One region of the Microbacterium sp. MMO-35 genome, then DNA from elsewhere that is predicted to be linked to it. Evidence: predicted binding sites of a transcription regulator. Region 1 holds the regulator's gene; the other holds the start of a gene.

The links. Region 1 encodes HrcA, which represses chaperone genes, less so after heat shock. Its sites were predicted from a motif close to TTNGCACTCGNNNNNNNCGAGTGCNAA; they were not measured.
Region 2: groL (chaperonin GroEL) is a predicted target of HrcA. The motif match lies at 2,087-2,113, and genes of this name have one in related genera.

The regions. Positions count from the first base shown of each region.
Region 1 covers NZ_JBBCVH010000002.1:407,487-410,887, forward strand. The annotation lists gene WFJ01_RS05300 (16S rRNA (uracil(1498)-N(3))-methyltransferase) at 1-404, opposite strand, end outside; gene dnaJ (molecular chaperone DnaJ) at 410-1,516, opposite strand; gene hrcA (heat-inducible transcriptional repressor HrcA) at 1,566-2,600, opposite strand; gene WFJ01_RS05315 (carboxylesterase/lipase family protein) at 2,752-3,401, shown strand, end outside.
Region 2 covers NZ_JBBCVH010000003.1:288,854-292,254, reverse strand. The annotation lists partial or broken gene WFJ01_RS08235 (nitroreductase family protein) at 54-581, opposite strand; gene msrB (peptide-methionine (R)-S-oxide reductase MsrB) at 578-994, opposite strand; gene WFJ01_RS08225 (DUF3263 domain-containing protein) at 1,101-1,358, shown strand; gene WFJ01_RS08220 (LytR C-terminal domain-containing protein) at 1,426-2,031, shown strand; gene groL (chaperonin GroEL) at 2,150-3,401, shown strand, end outside.

The sequences.
Region 1 (3,401 bases):
ACGATGCTCGCCCAGCGCTCGCGGCCCTTGGCCGCCTTCGCGCCCTCCCAGCGCGACACGCTGCGCGTGGCCTGCCAGGGCACGATCCCGTCGACGCCGAGCTCACAGGCCGCCTGGACGGCGAGCTCGTCGCGATCGCCCTTCGCGAGCGCCTGCGCGAGCAGGATCCGCGGCGTCGGCAGCGGATCCTCGCGCCGGGCCAGAACCCGCACCTCGACGAGCGACGGCGCGGCCGCGACGACCTCGGCGTCCAGCCAGACGCCGGCGCCGTCACCGAGGGTGATCGGCTCGCCGACGCGCACCCGGCGCACCACCGCGGCGTGCTTGGCCTCGGCGCCAGTGAGGGCGATCGTGGTCCCCGGTCGGGCCGAGGTCGCCTCGGGCGTGACGAAGTGCAGCGCCATGTCCGTCAGCCGCGGAACCGGTCGCGCAGCTTGGAGAACAGGCCCTGATGGAACTCGGCGAGCCGTGGTGCCGGCGCCTTCGTGCGCTTGGCGAAGTCCTCGATGAGCTGACGCTGCTTGTGGTCGAGCTTCGTGGGGGTGAGCACCTGCACGCCCACCCGCAGGTCTCCGCGCTGCGTGCCCCGCAGCGGCGTGACCCCACGGCCCTTGATCGTGAGCACGTCGCCGGACTGCAGACCCTGGCGGATCTCCAGATCCACCGGGCCGTCGAGCGACTCGATCGTCGTCGTGGTGCCCAGGATCGCGTCGCTCATCGCGACCTCGAGGGTCGCGAGCAGGTCATCGCCCTCGCGGCTGAAGCGCGCGTGCGGCGTCACCGTGACCTCGACGTACAGATCGCCGTTCGGACCGCCCGCGCGGCCCACCTCACCGGAGCCGGGAAGCTGCAGGCGCAGACCGGTCTCGACGCCGGCGGGGATGTCGAGCCCGACCGTCCGGCGCGAACGCACCCGGCCCTGGCCGTTGCAGGTCTGGCACGGGAACGGGATCGTCGTGCCGAAGCCCTCGCACGACCCGCAGGGCGCGGTCGTGAGGACGTTGCCGAGCAGGCTCCGCACCTGCTGCTGCACGTGCCCGGATCCGCCGCAGATGTCGCAGGTCACGGGCGAGGTGCCGTCCGCGCAGCAGGAACCCTGACAGGTCTCGCACAGCACCGCGGTGTCGACCTCGATGTCGCGGTGCACACCGAACACGACGTCGCCGAGGTCGAGCGTCACCCGCACCAGGGCGTCCTGGCCGCGCTCCCGGCGCGAACGGGGCCGGGCGGACCGCGCCCCTCCGCCGCCGAAGAAGGTCTCGAAGATGTCCCCGAAGCCGCCGAACCCGCCGAATCCGCCGTTGCCGTTCTGGTCGCCGCCCATGTCGTAGCGGCGTCGCGAATCGGCGTCGCTGAGCACGTCGTAGGCGTGCGTGACCGACTTGAACCGCTCCGCGGCCTCCTCGCTCGGGTTCACGTCGGGGTGCAGCTGCCGGGCGAGCCGTCGATACGCCTTCTTGATCTCGTCCTCGCTCGCGTCGCGCGAGACGCCGAGGACCTCGTAGTGATCCGTCACCATCGCCTTTCCGGGCCGCCCTGCGGCGGCGTGTCTGTCGTGCGGCCGGTCACCGGCCGGACTCGTCCTCTTCGAGCAGCCGGGACAGGTAGCGGGCCACGGCCCGCGCCGCCGCGAGGTTGCTCTGGTAGTCCATGCGGGTCGGGCCCATCACGCCGACGCGTGCGGTCCCGGAGTGGGTGAGATAGTCGCTCGCGACGATCGAGGCCTCGCCGAGACCGAACGCGGCGTTCTCCGTGCCGATGCTCGCCGCGAGCCCGTGCTCGTCGACGCGCATCTCGCTCATCAGCCGCAGCAGCGTCACCTGCTCCTCGATCGCCTCGAGGAGCGGATGGATGCTGCCGCGGAAGTCGTGCTCGCGGCGTGCCAGCGTGGCGGCGCCCGCCATGACCAGGCGCTCCTGGCGGAACTCGGCGAGCTCTTCGGCCACCGCCCGCAGCAGCGCGGCCCGCGCGGCGTCGACACGGGGGCCGTACGAGGTCTCTCCCGCTGCCTGGACCCGCTCGGCGCCGCGGCGCACCGAGTGTCCGGTGAGCAGTTCGGTGATCGCCGCGCGGAGCATCCCGAGCTCGGACTCGTCGAGCTCGACCGGCAGCGGGACGATGCGCTGCGACACGCCGCCGGCGTCCGTCACGAGCACGATGAGCAGGCGGTTCGGGGCCAGCGCGACGAGCTCGACGTGCGTGACATGTGCGCGCGCGAAGGACGGATACTGCGCGAGGGCGACCTGCCCGGTCAGCCGGGTGAGCACGCGCACGGTGCGCACCATGAGGTCGTCGAGGTCGGCGGGGTCCGCGAGGAACGCGGTGATCGCGCTGCGCTGCGCCGCGGAGAGCGGCCGCACCTGCGCGAGGTGGTCGACGAAGACGCGATAGCCCTTGTCCGTCGGCACCCGCCCGGAGGAGGTGTGCGGCGCCGCGATGAGGTCCTCGTCCTCGAGCTGGGCCATGTCGTTGCGGATCGTCGCGGCGGACACGCCGAAGGCGTGCCGCTCCACGATCGACTTGCTGCCGACCGGCTCATTCGTCTCGACGTAGTCCTCGACGATGGCGCGGAGCACCTGGAGTCCCCGTTCTGAGACCATCGCCCCTCCTCACCGCTGGCACTCGTGCATCCTGAGTGCCAATCCTATCCTGCCGGGCCTCCCGGCGGGCTCAGGGACCGCGGACGCCTCCAGAACCGCGGGAGCGCCCGGGCCCGGAGGACGGGGACGCGGTTCTGCCTAGGATGGCGCCATGGACCACGACGCCGTGCGCACGCGGATCTCCACCGGCGAGCTCATCGGACGCCGCATCGACGGCGTCGACCGCCATCTCGGCATCCCGTACGCCGCACCGCCTTTCGGGCCCCGCCGCTTCCGCAGCCCCGAGCCGCCTGAGGCGTGGTCGGCGCCGCGCGATGCCTCGGCGTTCGGCCCGACCGCTCCGCAGCTGCCCTACGCCGGGGCGACGGCCGAGATCCTCGGCAGCCTCCGCATCGACGGCGACGACATCCTCACCGCGAACGTATGGGCCCCGGTCGGCGCCCGTTCCGCACCGGTCGTGCTGTGGATCCACGGCGGCGCGCTGGAGCGGGGAACGGCGGCGCTGTCCCTCTATGACGGCACCGCGTTCGCCCGCGACGGGATCGTGTTCGTCAGCATCAACTACCGGCTGGGATCTGAAGGCTTCTCGGTGCTCGACGGGGCGCCGCGCAACCTGGGGCTCCAGGACGCGGCGGCGGCCCTCCGCTGGGTGCACGAGGAGATCGCCGCGTTCGGGGGCGACCCGGATCGAATCACCCTCATGGGCGAGTCCGCCGGCGGGGCGCTCGTCGCCGCACTGCTCTCCCGCGCCGACACCCGCGCCCTCGTGTGCGGCGGGATCATCCAGTCCGGTCCGCTGCT
Region 2 (3,401 bases), on a different contig from region 1:
GGATCGGCCCTGCCGGGATCCGGCGAGGCGTCGTCCGCGTCCGTGCGCTCGGCGGGCATGCGGGAGAGCAGGGACTCGGCGTCGACGGGCTTGCGCCGGCCGGGCTCCTTGCCCGGCTTGCCGCCGACGTACAGCCATCCGAGCAGTTCCTCCTCCGGACCGAGCCCGTGCGCGCGTGCCACGGCGGCGCTGCGGGTGTATCCGCCGGTGCGCCAGATGACGCCCCAGCCCGCCTCGTCGAGCAGCAGGCTGAGCACATGCGCGACGCCGGAGGCGACGGCCTCCTGCTCCCAGCGGGGCACCTTGTGGCTGCCGCGGTAGCTCGCGACGACGGCGATGAGCAGCGATGCGCGCAGCGGCTTGGACGACGGGGACGAGTCGCCCTCGGCCTCGGCGATCGCGGCCGCCAGCCGGTCCCGGTCCCGGCCGCGCAGCTCGATCAGGCGCCAGGGGCGCAGCGAGGAGTGGTCGGCGACGCGCCCGGCGGCGGCGACGAGCGGGAGCAGCTGCTCACGGGTCGGCGCGTCGGGCGTCACCTTCGACCACGACTGCCTGCGGGTGACGGCTTCGAGTGCGCTCATGCGTCCGCGGCGCCCTCGTCCGGCTGGAAGGACAGCGCGATCGAGTTCATGCAGTAGCGGTCGCCGGTGGGAGTGCCGAAGCCGTCCGGGAAGACATGGCCCAGATGCGAACCGCAGGCGGCGCAGCGCACCTCCGTGCGGACCATCCCGAGGCTGCTGTCCTCGATGAGCTCGACGGCCTCCGGGCGCACCGACTCGTAGAAGCTCGGCCAGCCGCAGCCGGAGTCGAACTTGGTGCCGCTGCGGAACAGCTCCGCGCCGCAGGCGCCGCAGGTGTAGAGGCCGGCGCGCTGCTCGTCGAGCAGCTCACCCGTCCACGGGCGCTCCGTCGCCGCCTCGCGCAGCACGGCGTACTGCTGCGGTGCGAGCTCGGCGCGCCATTCGGCGTCGGTCTTGGTCACGCGGTGCGACATGGATCCTCCCGGGGTCGGATCCATTCTCCCGCTTTCTCGGGCGTCGAGGGGCGCAGACCGGGGCGCGCCTCCCGGCGCCAGGAGGGTGCGGACGTAGCCTGAGGGGGTGACCGAGCTGCTCAGCGACCGCGAGCGCGCGATCCTCGAGTTCGAGGCGCGCCGCCCCGGGCACTCCAGCGCGAAGGAGGAGGCGATCCGCGGCGAGCTGGAGCTGGCCCCGGCGCGCTACTACCAGCTTCTGGACCGCGTGATCGATTCGGAGCAGGCCCTCGTCGCCGACCCGATGCTCGTTCGCCGGCTGCGCCGGATCCGCGACGACGCCGCGGCGCGCCGGGCCGACCGCACCGCCCTGTCCGCGGGCTGACGGCGCGCCGGGCGGATCCGCCTGTCGTTCATGGAATCCACCGGAACGGGCCGGATAACATCGGGGAATGCCTGAATCCGCCCGCGACCGATTCGACGAGATCCCGCACGCGCAGGGCCGCGTCGGCGCCCATCGCGCCGAGAACCCCGGGATGCGCGGCTGGTTCGTGCTGCTGTGGGCGGCCGTCGCCACGGTCGTGCTCATCGCCGTGGGCATCTTCGCCGCGATGCTGGCCATGGGCAAGATCAGCTTCGACCAGGGCACGCCGATGCCCAGCGTGTCGCGGACGGCGACCGCGAGCGCCCCGCCGCTCGACAAGACCTACGCGGTGTTCGTCCTCAACGCGACCGGCGCGAACGGCCTGGCCGCGGCCACGCGCGACACGATCGTGAACGCCGGCTTCGCCGCGGATGCCGTGGTCGCAGGGGACGCCGACTCGCAGGACTTCCCGACCTCCACCGTCTACTACAAGACGGCCGCGGACGAGAACGCCGCACGGGCGCTCGCCGATCTCGTCGGGGCGAAGGAGATCGCGCAGAGCGACCGCTACGGCGACGATGTGGTGCCCGGCCAGAAGCAGCTGACCGTCGTGCTCGGGATGGACCTCGCGAAGAACGCGCCGACCACCGAGCCCACGCCCGCCGACACCTCGGGCGACGGCTCCGCGGGCTGAACGCCGCCGCGTGCGCCGCGGCTTGCACTCTCAGGGGGCGAGTGCCAGACTGGGTTTAGCACTCTACTGATCTGAGTGCTAAACCCAATGTCTACGTCCAGGAGGGACGACAGAACTCATGGCAAAGATCATCGCTTTCGATGAGGAGGCCCGTCGCGGCCTCGAGCGCGGCCTGAACATCCTGGCCGACGCGGTCAAGGTGACCCTCGGCCCGCGTGGCCGCAACGTCGTGCTCGAGAAGAAGTGGGGCGCCCCCACCATCACGAACGACGGCGTGTCCATCGCCAAGGAGATCGAGCTCGACGACCCGTACGAGAAGATCGGCGCGGAGCTCGTCAAGGAGGTCGCGAAGAAGACCGACGACGTCGCCGGAGACGGCACCACGACCGCCACCGTGCTCGCCCAGGCGCTCGTCCGCGAGGGCCTGCGCAACGTGGCCGCCGGAGCCGACCCGATCAGCCTGAAGAAGGGCATCGAGAAGGCCGTCGCCGCCATCACCGCCGAGCTGCTCGCCTCCGCCAAGGAGATCGAGTCCAAGGAGGAGATCGCCGCCACCGCGTCGATCTCGGCCGCTGACCCGGAGATCGGCGAGCTCATCGCCGAGGCCATCGACAAGGTCGGCAAGGAGGGCGTGGTCACCGTCGAGGAGTCCCAGACCTTCGGCACCGAGCTCGAGCTCACCGAGGGCATGCGCTTCGACAAGGGCTACCTGAACCCGTACTTCGTCACGGACCCGGAGCGCCAGGAGGCCGTCTTCGAGGACCCGTACATCCTCATCGCGAACCAGAAGATCTCGAACATCAAGGACCTTCTCCCCGTCGTCGACAAGGTGATCCAGGACGGCAAGGAGCTCGTCATCATCGCCGAGGACGTCGAGGGCGAGGCTCTCGCGACGCTCGTGCTGAACAAGCTCAAGGGCATCTTCAAGTCCGTGGCCGTCAAGGCCCCGGGCTTCGGCGACCGCCGCAAGGCGCAGCTGCAGGACATCGCGATCCTCACCGGCGGCACCGTGATCACCGAAGAGGTGGGTCTCAAACTCGAGAACACCACGCTCGCCGAGCTCGGCCGTGCGCGCAAGGTCATCGTCACCAAGGACGAGACCACCATCGTCGAGGGTGCGGGCGAGCAGTCCCAGATCGAGGGCCGCGTCACGCAGATCCGTCGCGAGATCGAGAACACCGACAGCGACTACGACCGCGAGAAGCTGCAGGAGCGCCTCGCCAAGCTCGCCGGCGGCGTGGCCGTCATCAAGGCGGGCGCGGCCACCGAGGTCGAGCTCAAGGAGCGCAAGCACCGCATCGAGGACGCCGTGCGCAACGCGAAGGCGGCTGTCGAGGAGGGCATCGTCCCCGGCGGCGGCGTCGCGCTCA